3 regions of the Kosakonia sp. YIM B13571 genome follow, and region 2 is predicted to be linked to each of the others. Evidence: predicted binding sites of a transcription regulator. Region 2 holds the regulator's gene; each other region holds the start of a gene.
The links. The regulator PhoB, encoded in region 2, activates phosphate uptake and scavenging genes when phosphate is short. The targets are predictions, from matches to a motif close to CTGTCATAAAACTGNCNNAT.
Positions count from the first base shown of each region.

Region 1 (6,082 bases), on a different contig from region 2:
GATGATGACTATACCGTGATCAATTCCATGGTGGCAGGTGGTCCGGCGGCGAAAAGCAAAGCTATCAGCGTTGGCGATCGTATCGTGGGCGTGGGGCAAACCGGCCAGAATATGGTTGATGTTATCGGCTGGCGTCTTGACGATGTGGTTGCACTGATTAAAGGACCAAAAGGCAGTAAAGTGCGCCTTGAAATCCTGCCGGCGGGTAAGGGCACCAAAACGCGTATTGTTACACTGACGCGTGAACGGATTCGCCTGGAAGACCGCGCGGTGAAAATGTCAGTAAAAAGCGTCGGCAAAGAAAAAGTTGGCGTTCTGGACATCCCTGGCTTCTATGTTGGTCTGACTGACGATGTCAAAGTTCAGTTGCAAAAACTTGAAAAACAAAATGTTAGCAGCGTGGTTATTGACTTGCGCACTAACGGCGGCGGCGCGCTGACGGAAGCTGTATCGCTCTCCGGTCTGTTTATTCCGTCCGGCCCGGTGGTACAGGTGCGTGATAACAACGGTAAAGTGCGTGAAGACAGCGATACCGACGGCGTGGTGTATTATAAAGGCCCACTGGTGGTGCTGGTTGACCGCTTTAGCGCCTCTGCATCAGAAATCTTTGCCGCTGCGATGCAGGACTATGGCCGTGCATTGATTGTTGGTGAACCCACTTTTGGTAAAGGCACTGTCCAGCAGTACCGCTCGCTCAACCGTATTTACGATCAGATGCTTCGTCCTGAATGGCCGGCGCTGGGATCGGTGCAGTACACCATCCAGAAATTCTATCGTGTTAACGGTGGAAGCACGCAGCGTAAAGGCGTAACGCCGGACATTATTATGCCGACGGGGACGCAGGTTACTGAAACCGGTGAGAAATTTGAAGACAACGCACTGCCGTGGGACAGCATCAACGCTGCTACGTTTGTGAAGTCTGGCGATTTAAAACCGTTTGGCGCGGAATTGCTTAAAGATCATGAGGAACGAATCGCCAAAGATCCTGAGTTCCAGTACATCATGAAGGACATTGCGCGTTTCGATGCATTGAAAGATAAACGTAACATCGTTTCTCTTAACCTGTCGCAGCGCGAGAAAGAGAATGCGGAAGATGATGCCATTCGTCTCTCTCGTCTCAATGATCGCTTCAAACGCGAAGGCAAGCCGCTACTGAAAAAACTGGACGATTTGCCAAAGGATTATCAGGAACCCGATCCGTATCTCGATGAAACGGTTCATATTGCCCTGGATCTGGCACATCTCGAAAAAGATCAACCAGCGGAACAACCCGCTCCCGCGAAGTAAAAAAAACAGGCACAAGAGATTGTGCCTGTTTTTTTTAACAACTCTTCTTTGGCGTAAGCAATGTACTACAAAATGTAAAGTTGTGTTTTTCTCGTGACTTACGCTGCTCTGATGCTTGAAAATAACTGCTATGCCCATACGATGTGGGTAATCGCATAGTGCGTTTTGTTAAGTCGAGGTTAAAAGAAAATTATGATGCGAATCGCGCTCTTCCTGTTGACTAACCTGGCCGTCATGTTGGTGTTCGGTCTGGTACTGAGCCTGACGGGCATTCAGTCGAGCAGCGTTCAGGGCTTGTTAATTATGGCGCTGCTGTTTGGTTTTGGCGGCTCGTTCATTTCGCTGTTGATGTCGAAATGGATGGCGCTGAAATCTGTTGGTGGTGAAGTGATTGAACAGCCGCGTAACGATATGGAGCGCTGGCTGATGGACACTGTTGCCCAGCAGTCTCGGCAGGCAGGTATCGCGATGCCGCAGGTGGCCATTTACCATGCACCGGATATCAATGCCTTCGCAACCGGCGCGCGCCGTGATGCTTCGCTGGTTGCTGTCAGCACTGGCCTGCTGCAAAACATGAGCCGCGATGAGGCTGAAGCTGTTATCGCCCATGAGATCAGCCATATTGCGAATGGCGACATGGTCACCATGACGCTGATTCAGGGTATCGTGAACACCTTTGTTATCTTCATTTCACGCATCATTGCGCAGATTGCTTCAGGTTTCCTCAGCGGTAACCGTGATGATGGCGAAGAAACTAACGGCAACCCGCTGATCTACTTCGCTGTTGCAACTGTGCTGGAGCTGGTGTTCGGTATTCTGGCGAGCATTATTACCATGTGGTTCTCGCGTTACCGTGAATTCCATGCCGATGCCGGATCTGCAAAATTGGTTGGTCGTGAGAAGATGATTGCTGCGCTCCAGCGTTTGAAAACCAGCTATGAACCGCAGGAAGCAAGCAGCATGATGGCTTTCTGTATCAATGGTAAGTCAAAATCGCTGAGTGAACTGTTCATGACCCACCCGCCGTTGGACAAACGTATTGAAGCATTGCGTTCTGGCGAATATCTGAAATAACAGGTCATCTGGAATAAAAAACGCGTCTAAGGACGCGTTTTTTATTGCCAACTTAAAATCACGTTCTGTGGACGTGATAAGCAACAGATTTTAGTTTTGCCATACTGCCTCTGGATTCAAAGCTGACAGAACGGGCAGGGCGTGAATCCCTTCGACGACGTTATCAATATCTTTCTATACAAGGGATTTTTTACTCACTGGCGCGCGGCTGTGTAATACGTAGACTGCTGATTCCGGCGGCGATCGTGGCGAGTGTTCCTGCCAGTAGCAATGAGGTATGCGTCCCATGGGTTTCAAAAAGATTAAACATCAACGCTACCAGTGCGGCACCGGAGCTTTGTCCCAGTAGACGCGCTGTACCCAGCATGCCACTGGCACCGCCGCTGCGCTGGCGGGGTGCGGCAGTGATAATAGTGTGGTTGTTGGGCGACTGAAACAGGCCGAAACCCGCACCGCATAACGCCATTCGCCAGATGATATCAATATCTGCCGGTGCCGACGGAAGCAACGCTAGTGCAAATAAGCCGCCTGCCATCATGACCATTCCTAATCCTCCGAGAAGCCCGGCATGAACGCGTTCAATCAGATATCCTGCCAGCGGAGCCATTACCATAGTAGCCAGCGGCCAGGGCGTTAACAGCAACCCCGTCTCCACTTCACTGCGCCCAAGTACCGTCTGTAAAAAGAAAGGCAATGAGACAAGTGCCAGCATCTGTGCGCAAAATGAACAGACAGAAGTGCCAATCGACAGAGAAAAAAGCGGGATCCGCAGCAAATCTACAGGTAATAAAGGTACGGGTAATTTCAACTGCCTGCGAACAAAAAGCGAGCCAATGAGCAACAATGCGGCCAATTCCACCAAGACTAACATCGTGGATTGCCCCTGAGCGAAGCTGCTAAGGGCCGTGATTAACAGACCGAATGTCAGTGCATTCATTACCGCGCTGGGCAGGTCGAATTTAGGTTTTGCACTGCGTGTCGCATTGGGCGGCAAAAATTTTATTGCCAACAGCAAGGCGAGAATACCCAGAGGCACATTGATCAGGAATAACCATTGCCAGGAGGCAACAGAAAGAATGGCCGCTGCAATGGTCGGTCCTGCAGCAGATGATACAGCGACAACGAAGGAGTTGATGCCCATACCGCGCCCCAGGCTTCGCTGGGGATAAATCAGCCGAATGAGCGCAGTATTAACGCTCATCAGCGCTGCACCGCCAAAGCCCTGCGCGACACGCGCCAAAGTTAAGGTCAATAACGAGTCGGAAAGCGCGCAAAGTAACGAGGTAAGCGTAAAGAGCATCAGGCCACATTGATAAACTCGGCGATAACCAAACATATCGCCAAGGAATGAAAGGGTCAGTAATGAAACGACGATCGCAATTTGATAGGCATTAACAATCCAGATTGAACTGGCAGCGGAAGCATTGAGATCCCTCGCAATGGTCGGTAGAGCAACGTTAGCAATTGCGCCGTCCAGCACGGCCATGGCGATGCCAACAATAATGGTCAGAATTGCGCCGTAACGCTGTGGAATGGGCAAGCCATCAAGGGAGGATTTATCCATGGAAATTTCAGGGCTAGTGTCACAAAGTTATTTGTATAATGATTCTATCATTGGCATTCCGGTTTTATGTCGCAGATTTGTAACGAAGTTGACAAACGCGCATTGCGGTGACCGGATGACGAATTTATAATAAAAACCGATTCTGAATTTTATAAAACACAGGCGATGAGGTGATTAATGGCAATCGCAGATTTGGACAAGCAGCCAGATTCTGTCTCTTCTGTATTGAAGGTATTTGGCATTCTGCAGGCGCTCGGAGAAGAGCGTGAAATCGGCATCACCGAGCTTTCGCAGCGTGTCATGATGTCGAAAAGCACCGTTTATCGCTTTTTGCAAACCATGAAATCGTTAGGTTATGTCGCACAGGAAGGGGAGTCAGAAAAATATTCCCTGACGCTGAAGCTTTTTGAGCTTGGGGCGCGCGCATTGCAAAACGTTGATTTGATCCGCAGCGCGGATATCCAAATGCGTGAGCTTTCTCGTCTGACGAAAGAGACCATCCACCTGGGTGCGCTGGATGAAGATAGCATTGTCTACATCCATAAAATTGATTCAATGTACAATCTGCGCATGTATTCGCGCATTGGTCGCCGTAACCCGTTGTACAGCACTGCGATTGGTAAAGTCCTGCTGGCATGGCGCGATCGTGACGAAGTGCAGCAGATTCTTGAAGGTGTTGAGTATAAGCGCAGCACTGAGCGCACTATCACAAGTACCGAAGATCTGTTGCCGATGCTGGATATTGTGCGTCAGCAAGGTTATGGCGAAGACAACGAAGAGCAGGAAGAAGGCTTACGCTGTATTGGCGTGCCGGTTTTTGACCGTTTCGGTGTTGTGATTGCTGGTTTAAGTATTTCTTTCCCAACATTGCGCTTTTCAGAAGAACGCCTGCATGAGTATGTTGAAATGTTGCACAATGCCGCGCGTAAAATTTCCGAACAGATGGGTTATAACGACTATCCGTTCTGAATGAAGACAAAAAAACCGCCTGAAAAAAAGGCGGCTTTTTTGTGCAAAAGATTAGCCGTTATCGATAACGGTATCGCTTTTACGCAACAGCGGGCAATTTGCCAGACCAAAAAAACCATTACTGGAATGCACATATTGTGCGGTACTGGTGCCTCGCGCAGTAGCATATTTACATTGCAAGCCCAGCCCAGCCGCGTTTTCCGTACTGTTGATCAGCACCCCGTAACCGCTCAGCAAGAGCCCAATCCACAGCAGCGCCAGAACGATAACGCTTCGTATGAGTGTACGCATATTTGCTCCTTGCATATCGGTAGACTGTATCACAAGGCTACGGTATTTACCTGGTGAAACAAGTCCAGCATTCCTAAAAATACCGAAAGGAGATACAGTTAGTCGCGGTTTAAGGAAGCCATGTTAACCTGGTTACACCTTGCAACGTATCGGAGAGTGGAGTGAGAAAATATAGATGGCTGATTCTGGCTGCCGTATTGGTAGTCTGCCTGCTACTCTGGACTCAAATGCTTAACGTAATGTGTGATCAAGATGTACAATTCTTCAGCGGCATCTGCGTCATCAATAAATTCATCCCCTGGTAATGGCATTTTTTCAGTGAGAGATTTCCTTCCTTGACGTCAGTGGTAGAATGCCGCGTCTATATAGAGGTGGTGAAATGAACGAAGTATTAAATTCAGGCGCGATCAACCTTGCGTCCATAGTCCTTTCTTTGGTGGTTCTTCTTGTCGGTCTGGTTTTGTGGTTCTTTATCAATCGCGCCAGTTCACGCACGAATGAACAAATCGAGTTACTTGAAGCTCTGCTGGATCAGCAAAAACGACAAAATGCTTTGCTGCGCCGGTTGTGCGAGTCAAATGAACCTGAAAAAGACGAAGCAGTTGAGCCAGTAAAAGCGCAAGAAAAAGGTGATGATGACTTCATACGCCTGGTTGCTGAGCGTTAGCCTGCCTGGGAGTGCGAGATGGCGTGGAAAAACCCCTGGTATAATCCTGCAATCTCGCACCACACGCCGGAAGGTTTTAGCAATTCGGCATCTTTTGCCCATCAACCCGGAGATGTTAAGCGCTGGCGAAAAGAGCGCAAAGCCGCCGGGCTTCCCCGACCACCCTCCTGCGGCTACCCAGGATTTATCGAACAGTGGTGGCAAAAAGCCGATATTGCTGGTGAGGACGA
Region 1 covers NZ_JBHZPL010000003.1:443,574-449,655, forward strand. Annotated here, with positions in the region: gene prc (carboxy terminal-processing peptidase) at 1-1,287, shown strand, start outside; gene htpX (protease HtpX) at 1,480-2,361, shown strand; gene ACFX4O_RS10570 (MFS transporter) at 2,552-3,925, opposite strand; gene kdgR (DNA-binding transcriptional regulator KdgR) at 4,103-4,894, shown strand; gene ACFX4O_RS10580 (YobH family protein) at 4,946-5,185, opposite strand; gene mgrB (PhoP/PhoQ regulator MgrB) at 5,347-5,490, shown strand; gene ACFX4O_RS10590 (YebO family protein) at 5,565-5,852, shown strand; gene ACFX4O_RS10595 (MBL fold metallo-hydrolase) at 5,871-6,082, shown strand, end outside.
Region 1: a site for PhoB is predicted at 3,992-4,011, ahead of kdgR (DNA-binding transcriptional regulator KdgR). Genes of this name have one in related genera too.

Region 2 (6,082 bases):
AAAGGTGATGCCCATATGCTGGAAAGTCAGTACAAACGGGCTGCCGTCTGTCCCCACCTGATTCCACGGGTAAATGGACATAATCACGAACAGCGTACCGACGTAGAACACCAGTATGCGTAGCGGCACTGAATTAATGGCGCGCGGGATCGACTTTTCCGGGTCTTTCGCTTCACCGGCGGTGATGCCAATGATTTCAATACCACCATAGGCGAACATCACCATTTGCAGCGCCATCACCGTGCCAAGCCAGCCATTGCTGAAGAAGCCACCGTGGCTCCACAAGTTGCTAATACCGGTTGGTTCGCCTCCGTTGCCAATTCCCCAGATGATGATGCCGAAACCGGCGACAATCATGATGATGATAGTGGCGACTTTAAAGAACGAGAACCAGAACTCCAGTTCGCCGAACACTTTCACACTCATCAGGTTGATGGCGCAGATAATCAGCACCACGCTCAGCACCCAAATCCAGTGCGGCACCGTTGGGAACCAGACGCCCATATAAATGCCAAAAGCAGTCACATCGGCAATGGCGACAATCAGGATTTCAAAACAGTACGTCCAGCCGGTGATATAACCGGCCAGCGGGCCGAGGTTTTCCTGCGCGTAGCGAGAGAAGGAGCTGGCGGAAGGGTTATGCACGGACATTTCGCCCAGCGCACGCATAATAATATACGCGGCGACACCGCCAATAATGTAAGCCAGCAGCACGCTTGGCCCGGCCATTTTGATGGCATCAGCGGAGCCGTAAAACAGCCCGGTGCCAATCGCTGAACCCAGCGCCATAAAGCGAATGTGGCGGGTGCTTAGCCCACGCTTCAGCTTATTAGTACTTTCCATCGTTTCCACTGCCATTATTCAACACAAAAATAAAAAACCACGGAGCGCGTACCCCGTGGTTAAACAAACCGTATTTGCTGCTGTTAATGCGCGCTGGAAGCCACTTGTCGTCCTGCGGCGCGATCCCAGATTGCAGCCAGAATCACCATCACCAGACTTGGCATCAACCAGGCCAGCCCCTGCTCCGCTAGCGGCAAGCGCTGTGTCCAGGCAGGAAGGTGTTCAGCAAACGCGGAGGCTTTCACGCCGTCAAGGATACCAAAAAGCAGGCTGATAAACATGGCCGGTGCGATAACGCGCGTTGAATTGTTCCAGAAGGAGCGGGTAAAACTCAGCACCACCAGTACGATACATGGCGGGTAGATCATCGTCAGCACCGGAATCGAAATCTGAATCAGGTGGCTCAACCCGAGGTTGGACACCGCCATCGAGAAGATACCCAGAATAAACACCAGTGCACGGTAAGAGAGCGGCAGATACTGCGCGAAAAACTCGGCACAGGCGCAGGTCAGGCCAACCGCCGTCACCAGGCAGGCGATGAAAATCAATGCCGCCAGCAGGAAGCTGCCCGCACCACCAAAGGTGTGCTGAACGTAAGAATGCAGAATGGCGGCACCGTTGGCAGACTGATCAACCAGCGAAGAGCTGTCTGAACCCAGGCGGAACAGCGCCAGATAAAGCAGCGTCAGACCCACGCCAGCCATCAGGCCAGCCCAAACGGTGTAACGGGTCAGCAGGCGCGCTTCGGTCACACCGCGTGAGCGCGCTGCGTTGACAATCACAATGCCAAAGACCATTGCGCCCAGTGTATCCATCGTCAGGTAGCCGTTGACGAAACCGTTGGAGAAAGAGGCGTTCTGGTAAGCGTCCAGCGCGTGGCTGATGGAGCCCGCCGGCCAGACAATCGCGGCGATCGAGAGGATAGTCAGCGCGATGATTTTCAACGGAGCAAGGAAATTACCCACAGTATCAAGCAGTTTGCCCGGATAGAGCGATACCAGGATCACCAGCGCGAAATACACCACGCTGTAAATCAGCAGCGGCATCGCGCCTTCGCCGGTCAGCGGCGCAATCCCGACTTCAAACGACACGGTTGCCGTACGCGGCGTCGCAAACAGTGGCCCAACCGCCAGGTAGCAAACCGTCGCCAGCAGAACACCCGCCACTTTACCAATCGGCGTGCTCAGACTATCGACGCCACCGCCCACTTTCGCCAGTGCTACAACGGTTAGCACGGGCAAACCAACGGCAGTAATCAGAAAGCCAAACGCCGCCGTCCAGACGTGTTCACCCGCCTGTAAGCCGACCATCGGAGGAAAAATGATGTTACCTGCGCCTACGAAGAGGGCAAAGGTCATAAAGCCCAGAGCAACAATGTCTCGTGGTTTTAAGTGATGGGTCATAAGTTTTACTGCCTGTGGATGTGGTGTCGTAAAGTGATGAATTATTGGCCTTTCCCGACCGAACAATAAAACGCCAATTGCGCGAAAAATCAGCGGGAAATGCTTTATGTACACCGTGGCGAAGAATAGTTTTTCGATTTACCACGTAAACACAGTCGGTCTGACAATGTATGGGGCGCAATTTAAACGCTTATAACGTTTAAAGGCAAGGTGGGATCGTAAAACCAGATGGTTATGCTGCATTGTAAAAAACAAGCAGTCAGATACTCCATTTATAAGAAAAACACATGGCTGATCATGCGAACAAAAAAGCAGCAGACGTACAAAATATGTTTCAGTTGAGGTAGACGGTGCGGGAAAGCGGCCTGTTTTCGCAGGCCGCTGGAAAGATATGCTGACAGAGCCTTCAGGAAGCGGCTTTTTTGGCAACCAGACGTTCCGGCACGACAAAGCTAAAGCGGGTGCCCTTGCCCGGTTCGCTGACGATATCAAGGCGGCTGTCGTGGTGATTTACCGCGTGTTTGACAATCGCCAACCCAAGACCGCTGCCGCCAGTTTGCCGCGAGCGGGCTTTATCCACCCGGTAGAAACGTTCGGTCAGACGCGGAATATGTTCTGCGGCAATGCCCGGTCCGTTATCTTCCACGCTAAATTCCGCTCCCTGCGGTACATGCTGCCAGCGCACAATAACGTGCGTGCCCGGTGGCGTGTGGTTGACGGCGTTATACACCAGATTAGAGATTGCGCTGCGCAGTTGCTCTTCGTTGCCCAGCACTTTAAGCGCGTTATCCACTTCAAAACTGAAAGTGTGCTTTTGCTGACTAAGGGTTTGCGCTTCCCGTTCGACGACCCGCAGCATCATAGGTACATCAATGGTTTCGTTAGGCGGCAGCGTCGGCGCGGCTTCAATTTTCGACAGCGTGAGTAACTGGCGCACCAACCCTTCCATCCGCGAAGTTTGTTCACGCATAGTGTGCAGCGCTTTTTCGCGCGGAGCCCCTTCCAGCGTTTGCTCCTGCATCATTTCCAGATAGCCTTGCAGCACCGTTAATGGCGTGCGCAGCTCATGGCTGACGTTGGCAAAAAAGTTACGCCGCGCGCCTTCCAACTGGTGCATTTGCGTCACGTCGCGCGCCACCATCAGCAGTTGTTGCTCGCTGTAGGGCATGACGCGGATCTCAAGATGCCGCCCATTATTGAGCACTAAGTGCAGAGGCCGACCAAACTCTTGATTCCTGATGTATTTCGTAAATTCAGGGTAGCGCAGTAAGTTAAGGATATTCTGGCCGTTGTCATCCGGCCAGCGCAGCCCCAGCATCTGCTGGGCGAGGCCGTTACACCAGAAAATCGCCCCGTCTTCGGTGGTGAGGATCACCGCATCCGGCAGCGATTCCGCACCGCTGCGAAAGCGTTTGATCAAATTTCCGAGTTCACGGCGGCGCTTTTTGTTACGCATCTGCATCTGGTGTAGCCCGTAAAGTAGCGGCTCCCAGCTTCCCGTTCCCGGCGGCGGGGTCATGCTTTTATCAACCCATAGCCACCAGGAAAGGCGCAGTAAATTCCAGAAATGCCAGATCAGCAGGCCGGTTACCGCAGCGAATAAAAACCAGGGCAGGTAACCGAAAATCGCGCCGAGAATAAAGGCGGGGATACAACAAAGGAGGAGCTCCAGCACCAGCCTTTTCCATGACAGCCGTTCCAGCACGCGTCACACTCCTGTCAAATTTCAGAAACGGGTCGAAAAACGATATCCCGTGCCGCGCACTGTTTGCACCATACGATCGTGGCCGCTGTGTTCCAGCGCTTTGCGCAGACGGCGAATATGCACGTCCACGGTTCTGTCTTCAACGTAAACGTTGGTTCCCCATACGTGGTTCAGCAGCTGTTCGCGGCTGTAAACACGTTCCGGGTGAGTCATAAAAAAGTGTAAGAGTTTAAACTCTGTCGGTCCCATATCCAGCGGATTTTCACCCGTCATCACACGGTGTGAGGAAGGATCGAGGCTCAGCCCCTGCATTTCTATCACCTCTTCCACCGCCATCGGTGAAATACGGCGCATCACAGCTTTGATACGCGCCACCAGCTCTTTCGGTGAAAATGGCTTGGTAATGTAATCGTCCGCCCCCGTTTCCAGACCACGAACGCGATCCTCTTCCTCCCCGCGCGCGGTCAGCATCATCACCGGAATATCACGGGTCATCGCTTCGCGTTTAAGATGTTTAATAAACTGAATGCCAGAACCGCCAGGCAGCATCCAGTCCAGTAAAACCAGGTCGGGCCAGGGTTCGTTAAGTTGGTTCACCGCGCTGTCATAATCTTCAGCTTCCACCGGTTGAAAACCATTTTGCTCGAGCACGAAGCACACCATTTCACGGATCGGTGCTTCATCTTCTACGACCAGAATTCGTCTCGCCATAATTCGCCCTGTTTTAATTAAGTCGTCAGTATAGATAGCGGCGCCATTATGCGTCAGTTTTATGACAGATTTATGAATAAGATGACCGCAATATGACCCGTGCGGTGGCTGTGTGACAACGCAAATTTGCGTTCGGTTATGTCCCTCATCTGCTTAATGTTTATAATCTGCTTTACGCTTTTTCGCCACGGAACCGCTATGCGCATCATTCACACTTCAGACTGGCATCTGGGTCAAAACTTCTACAGTAAAAACCGCGCCGCCGAACATGACGCTTTTCTCGACTGGCTGCTCGCCGCCGCCGAAACGCATCAGGTTGATGCCATTATTGTCGCAGGCGATATTTTCGATACCGGTTCCCCGCCAAGCTATGCGCGCGAGCTCTATAACCGCTTTGTGGTTAAACTCCAGCAAACGGGCTGCCAGCTTATTGTGCTGGCGGGTAATCACGATTCCGTGGCCACGCTGAATGAATCGAAAGCGATCCTCGCTTACCTGAAAACCACGGTAATCGCCAGTGCAGGCGAGAAGCCGTTCTTGCTAAATTGCCGCGATGGCGAACCCGGTGCAGTATTTTGCCCGGTGCCATTTCTACGCCCACGCGACATTACCGTTAGCCAGGCGGGGCTTTCCGGGCAACAAAAACAGCAACATTTGCTGGCGGCGATCACCGATTACTATCAACAGCAGTTTACCGAGGCCTGTGAACTGCGCGGTGACAAGCCGCTGCCCATTATTGCCAGCGGTCATTTAACCACTGTTGGTGCCAGCAAAAGTGACGCGGTGCGTGATATTTATATCGGCACGTTAGACGCATTCCCTGCACAGAATTTTCCCCGCATGGATTACATCGCGCTCGGCCACATTCATCGGGCGCAGAAGATTGGCGGCCAGGAGCATATCCGCTACTGCGGCTCGCCCATTGCGTTGAGTTTTGATGAAACCGGGAAAAGCAAAAGCGTCAATCTGGTGACATTCTCCGGGGGTAAACTCGCCGAAGTCACGACGCTGGAGGTTCCAGCAACGCAGGCATTAGCCGTGATCAAAGGCGATTTTGCTGACATCTGCCGCCAGTTAGAGCAGTGGCGAGACGCGCCCGCTGAGCACCCTGTATGGCTGGATATCGAAATCGAAAGCCATGAATATCTGACGGACATGCAGCGCAAAATCCAGCAATTGACGGAAGATTTGCCGGTAGAAGTGCTGCTGGTGCGCCGCAGCCGCGAACAACGCGAACGAATTCTCTCCGGCGAGTTACGCGAAACCTTAAACGAATTAAAAGTGGAAGAGGTTTTTGCCCGTCGCCTTGCGCTGGCAGAACTCGACGATACACAAAGTGCGCGTTTGCACACGCTTTTCAGCGAAGCACGCCAGGCGCTGGATGAGGAGAATGAGGCATGAAAATCCTGAGCCTGCGGCT
Region 2 covers NZ_JBHZPL010000001.1:923,417-929,498, forward strand. Annotated here, with positions in the region: gene proY (proline-specific permease ProY) at 1-843, opposite strand, end outside; gene brnQ (branched-chain amino acid transporter carrier protein BrnQ) at 927-2,246, opposite strand; gene phoR (phosphate regulon sensor histidine kinase PhoR) at 2,653-3,951, opposite strand; gene phoB (phosphate response regulator transcription factor PhoB) at 3,973-4,662, opposite strand; gene sbcD (exonuclease subunit SbcD) at 4,861-6,063, shown strand; gene sbcC (exonuclease subunit SbcC) at 6,060-6,082, shown strand, end outside.

Region 3 (6,082 bases), 480 kb from region 2:
CTGTATGCAGGCGGTAAAAGCCATTACCCGCCCGCTGCTTGAGTTGCAGGAAGAGCTGAATAAACGTACACCAAACAACCTGCAACCCATCACGTTGAACAATAGCGTCAGCGAAGTGGAAGCTGTTACCTCATCGATTAATGAGCTGGTCTCCCGCCTGACGCTAACCCTCGACAGAGAACGGTTGTTCACCGCCGACGTTGCCCATGAGCTGCGCACACCGCTGGCGGGGTTACGTCTGCATCTGGAATTGATGGCGAAAACCAGCGGTATCAACGTCGACCCGCTGGTACAGCGCCTTGAACAAATGACGGAAAACATTGCCCAGCTGTTGCTGCTGGCGCGCGTCGGGCAGTCTTTCTCCGCTGGCAGCTATCAGCAAGTGATGCTGTTGCAGGATGTTGTTCAACCAATTCGTAGTGAGCTGGAAAACATGCTGACCGCGCGCGAACAGAGGCTGGAAATCGCAGAGCCAGAAAGTGACATTGCGGTCGCCGGGGATGCCACGCTGCTGCGGCTGCTGGTGAGAAACCTGGTGGAAAACGCGCACCGCTATAGCCCAGCAGGATCGGCGATTACCGTGCGTATCGAAAACGCTGCCACACCGGTACTTGCGATAGAAGATGAAGGACCAGGCATTGATGAAAGCCGCAGCGGAGAGCTCAGTAAAGCCTTCGTACGCATGGACAGCCGCTATGGCGGCGCAGGTCTGGGATTAAGCATTGTGTCGCGTATCGCGCAACTGCATGATGCGCAGTTCTTTTTACACAATCGGCTGACACAGTCTGGCGTGCGGGCGTGGGTTAAATTTCTCCCGGCTGCTCGCCAGGTATAAATCAATAAGTCAGCACCCAAAGATGGGCAAACCCAATGACTAACGCCAGCGCGAAAGCGACGGCAAAAAATTCACGAACCTTAAATTGCTGCATCAGATTGCCCTCCAGAATACCGGTGGGCAGTGTGTCAGGCGTAGGTTAAGCCAACATTAAGAGAGCCCTAACCGGCTCTCTTTTTTGTTATTTTGTGCGATCAAATTACCTGAAGAGATTACGATGCGGCAATAAATAGCTCGCGCAGCTGGTGCAGCTGGTCGCGCACTTTCGCCGCCTCTTCAAACTCCAGGTTCTGCGCATGTTGCATCATCTGGCCTTCCAGCTCGTGGATTTTCTGCTGCAGCGCTTTCGGCGTGAGCGCCAGTTCAGCAGCTTCCACCTGAGCAGGGGTGCGCGCTTTGCCACGCCCTTTCGCGCGCGTCTTCGCCAGCCCTTCGCCAAGCGCAAGAATATCCACCACTTTCTTGTTCAGACCTTGCGGCGTAATACCGTGCTCTTCGTTATATTGCTGCTGTTTTTCACGACGGCGCTCGGTTTCGCCAATCGCTTTCGCCATTGACGGCGTGATCCTGTCGCCATAAAGAATGGCTTTACCGTTAATGTTACGTGCGGCGCGGCCAATGGTCTGGATAAGCGAACGCTCGGAACGCAGGAACCCCTCTTTGTCGGCATCCAGAATCGCCACCAGCGACACTTCCGGCATATCCAGCCCCTCACGTAGCAAGTTGATGCCGACCAGCACGTCGAACTCGCCAAGGCGCAAATCGCGGATAATCTCCATACGTTCAACGGTGTCGATATCCGAGTGCAGATAACGTACCCGCTCGCCATGCTCTTCCAGATATTCCGTAAGATCTTCCGCCATGCGTTTGGTCAGCGTCGTGACCAAAACACGTTCATTAATCGCGGCGCGCAGGCGAATTTCAGAAAGCAGATCGTCCACCTGAGTCGCCACCGGGCGCACTTCAATCACCGGATCGAGCAGGCCAGTCGGGCGCACCACTTGATCAATCACTTCGCTGCCTGATTTCTCCAGCTCGTAATTACCTGGCGTCGCCGAAACATAAATCGACTGCGGTGCCAGCGCTTCAAACTCTTCAAATTTTAACGGCCGGTTATCCAGCGCCGACGGCAGGCGGAAACCATATTCCACCAGCGTCTCTTTACGCGCGCGGTCGCCGCGATACATCCCGCCAATCTGCGGAATGGTAACGTGTGATTCGTCGATCACCAGCAGACCATCAGCAGGCAAGTAGTCGAACAGCGTCGGCGGCGGCTCGCCCGGCCCACGACCGGAAAGATAGCGCGAGTAGTTTTCAATCCCCGAGCAGTAGCCCAGCTCGTTCATCATCTCCAGGTCGAACTGAGTACGCTGGCTGAGCCGCTGCTCTTCCAGCAGTTTATTATTGGCCAGCAGCGACTTACGGCGTTCAGCCAGCTCAACTTTGATCTCTTCCATCGCCTGCACGATACGCTCGCGTGGCGTCACGTAGTGCGTTTTCGGGTAGATGGTGAAACGCTGGATGCCCGATTCAATATGACCGGTCAGCGGATCGAATAGCGACAGCCGTTCAACTTCTTCATCGAATAATTCGATACGCAGCGCCAGATCGTCAGATTCCGCCGGGAACACATCGATAACTTCGCCACGCACGCGGAAAGTGCCGCGCTGGAACGCCTGATCGTTGCGGGTATATTGCAGCTCCGTCAGGCGGCGCAGGATCGCGCGCTGATCGATGATCATGCCCTTAGTCAGGTGCAGCATCATTTTCAGGTAGAGGTCCGGATCGCCCAGACCGTAGATGGCAGAGACGGATGCCACCACAATCACATCGCGACGCTCCAGTAACGCCTTCGTTGCTGACAGACGCATCTGCTCGATATGTTCATTCACCGAGGCATCTTTTTCGATAAAGGTGTCGGAACTTGGGACATACGCTTCCGGCTGGTAGTAATCGTAGTAAGAGACGAAATACTCCACCGCGTTATCCGGGAAGAACTCTTTCATTTCACCATACAGCTGCGCAGCCAGCGTTTTATTCGGTGCCAGCACCATTGTTGGGCGCTGGAGATCGGCAATCACATTAGCAACGGTGAATGTCTTCCCTGAACCCGTCACCCCGAGCAGCGTCTGGTGCGCAAGGCCGTCTTCCAGACCTTCCTTGAGGCGGCGGATAGCTTCAGGCTGATCGCCGGAAGGACGAAAAGCGGAATTCAGTTTGAACGGTTTACTCATGAACGGCTACCTGATGAAGGAATGAGCGGGCAGGTAACACATTTTACTCACCCTGTTCACTTTTGCCAATAAATAACACTGGATGAAAAAACAGTAGCGAAATAGGCAATCTGTTCTACTCCCCGTTAGGGCGTCGCTTCTCCCCTCAAATTTCAGCGCGGACAAGATAAAACACCAACCCTTTCAGGTTATCCCCAAAATTTTTCCTCTTTTAACATTTGTCAAGCGAGCCTTTGAAAGTTTTGTGGCAGCGAGTGACACTTTTCTTACAGGCATTGCTTTTATATAACCTTTTGATTATTAGATATAATTTCAAAAAGACGTGTTTAACACCAATTCAGGCGCAACCCGCGTCCTTTCTCGCTTGCCGCATGTTTTCTAACTCTAATACACAAGGTTATCCACAGGAATAGTGGATAACTGCCGCCAGGCCGGACACCTCGCCTTCCCGCCAAATCCCATTTTGTCCCAGGCAGGTGCCGCTAAAAATTTTTTATCATTTCTTTTTGATAATTATCAGCAAACGAAACGCAGGATCCGCATGAGATCGTTCTCACAGATCCGGCCATTACTGCACCACAACTCAACACTGCAAGCACTGGCAAAGTGCAGAATTTTTACCTGGCTTCTTCCCTCCTCGCGTTTTAAAAGCCACTTTTCTCAGCGGCATCCGAAAAAAAAGCCTTTTTTATGTTCTGGCAAGCCTTTTGCAGAATCATCTTGGTCATCAGATCCGAAACAAGGAGCGGACAATGTTGAGCTTACGCGCAGTAAATCAGTATTACGGTAATCAGCATACATTGTGGAATGTCGACCTCGATTTATCCCCCGGGGTCTGCACATCAGTTATTGGGTTGCCAGGCATGGGCAAAACGACACTGGTGAATTGCATCACCGGCTATTTGCCGATTGAAAGCGGTAGCATGATTTGGCAGGACGCGGGCGCTCCGCCGCGCGACCTGCTCTCTTTGCAAGCCGAACATCGCAGCGCCATCGGCATCAGCTATGTGCCGCAGGACAGGCGGATTTTTTCGCAACTCACCATTGAGGAAAATCTGCATGTCGCCATGCGCGCCGGAAGTGAACCGGGCAGCGCAGTGCGCCGGGATATTTACGATTTGTTCCCGGAACTGTATGAGCTGCGCCAGGTACGTGGCGCGGAGCTATCAGAGGATAATCAACAACAGTTGGCGATGGCGCGAGCGCTGGTTACGCACCCACGGCTGTTGATCCTGGATGAGCCGACCCGCGGTCTGGGTCAGGCCTTTATTCACAAACTGGGGAATTTGATCGTGCGGCTCAACCAGGAGTTTGGCATGACCATTCTGCTGGCTGAACAGCACTTGTCATTTATTCGCCGGGTCGCCGACCGTTTCTGTCTGCTGCACCGTGGGCGCAATGTCGCGCAGGGCGATGTTAAACAACTTGATGATCCGTTGCTTTCAAAATGGATGACGTCGGAGTCAGGACGCTGAGATCAAGATAATGACCCGTTTTTTCTTTTTCCGGTGCGTGGGCAAACCAGGGAATTTCGCCAATCAGCGGAGCCTGCATCACGCGCCGAAGCGTTGCCAGATACTCCTGGTGCCGCTTACCCGGCAGCACCACATCGTTGGCAATCCACCCCGCCAGCCGTAACCCCGCCTGGCGCACCGCTTGCGCGGTTAGCATGGCATGGTTAATACAACCGAGTTTCACCCCGACCACCAGAATCACCGGTAGCTGTTCCTGCGCCACCCAATCGGCGAAGGTGAACGTCTCGGAAAGCGGTGTAAACCAGCCTCCCGCACCTTCAACCAGCAGCCACTCCGCCTGCGTTTCCAGCGCGCGCAGCCCGGCAGACATCACCTGCACATCAATCGGTTCACCCACATCGGCACTGACAATATGCGGTGATGTCGGTTCTGCAAAGGTATACGGATTAACGGTTTTATACGCCATCGGCAGGCTGCTGTGGTGCTGCAGCGCCAGTGCATCGCTGTTGCGCAGCCCCTCTGCGGTCATCTCACTCCCGGAAGCCACCGGTTTATACCCCGCGCTGCGTAAACCGCGTAGGTTCGCCGCTTGCAACAGCGCACAACTGGCGACTGTTTTCCCAACTTCCGTATCCGTACCGGTCACAAAATAACGTTCAATCACGGACAACAACTCCCCAAAAAAGATGGTATGTCAGCGGGTATTTGCCCTGCTGCTGCGGCCAGGCCAGCTGCAAGCGTTGCAGTTTGCCGCGAGTCAGCCCCTGCTGCCTGCCCGCATGTAAATGTGTTGCGCCAATACCTTTTAGCGAGCGCAGTGCGGCGGTGGCATCGTCAAAATGCAAGGTTATCGTTTCAACCCCACTGCGCAGACGCCAGCCACGTAACGCCTGCTCGATTGTGGGCAAAGTTAAGAAACGGTTGGCGTGCGGATGGTCATCAATCGCGCGCCACGCTTCGTTCAGCTCCGGCAGCGAGGCCGCGACCAGTGTCGTAAAAGCAACACAACCGCCGGGCTGGGTGACGCGATACATCTCCCCGATAGCCTGGCGCAAATCATCACACCACTGCACCGCCAGGTTGCTCCAGACCAGCGAAAATTGCGCATCCGCCAGCGGCATGGCTTCAATGTCACCACGGACATAGCGCTGGGCACTGTGCTGGCGGCGCGCTTCATCAAGCATATTCACTGAGAGATCCAACGCCGTTACCTCACTGCCCTGCCCGCGCCAGTAGCGGCTCATCGTGCCGGGTCCACAACCGGCGTCCAGCACCTGAGCGGGCGTGACAGCGCCCAACCTGGATAACAGCAGATCGGTGCTTCGGCGCTGCAATTCGTCGTGCTGAGCGTAACTCTTCGCCGCGCGGCCAAAAGCAGCGGCGACCGCCTGTTTATTCACTGTCATGCAAGGCCTCCAGCAAGCGGTCGATATCGTCGAACTGGTGCTCTGCGGTCAGCGTCAGGCGCAAACGTGCCGTGCCCGGCGGTACGGTGGGCGGGCGAATGGCAGTCACCCAACAGCCGCGCTGGCGCAAGC
Region 3 covers NZ_JBHZPL010000001.1:440,889-446,970, forward strand. Annotated here, with positions in the region: gene pmrB (two-component system sensor histidine kinase PmrB) at 1-835, shown strand, start outside; gene uvrB (excinuclease ABC subunit UvrB) at 1,048-3,069, opposite strand; gene ACFX4O_RS02095 (hypothetical protein) at 3,482-3,859, shown strand; gene ACFX4O_RS02100 (ABC transporter ATP-binding protein) at 3,822-4,544, shown strand; gene bioD (dethiobiotin synthase) at 4,486-5,208, opposite strand; gene bioC (malonyl-ACP O-methyltransferase BioC) at 5,201-5,950, opposite strand; gene bioF (8-amino-7-oxononanoate synthase) at 5,937-6,082, opposite strand, start outside.
Region 3: a site for PhoB is predicted at 3,301-3,320, ahead of uvrB (excinuclease ABC subunit UvrB). Genes of this name have one in related genera too.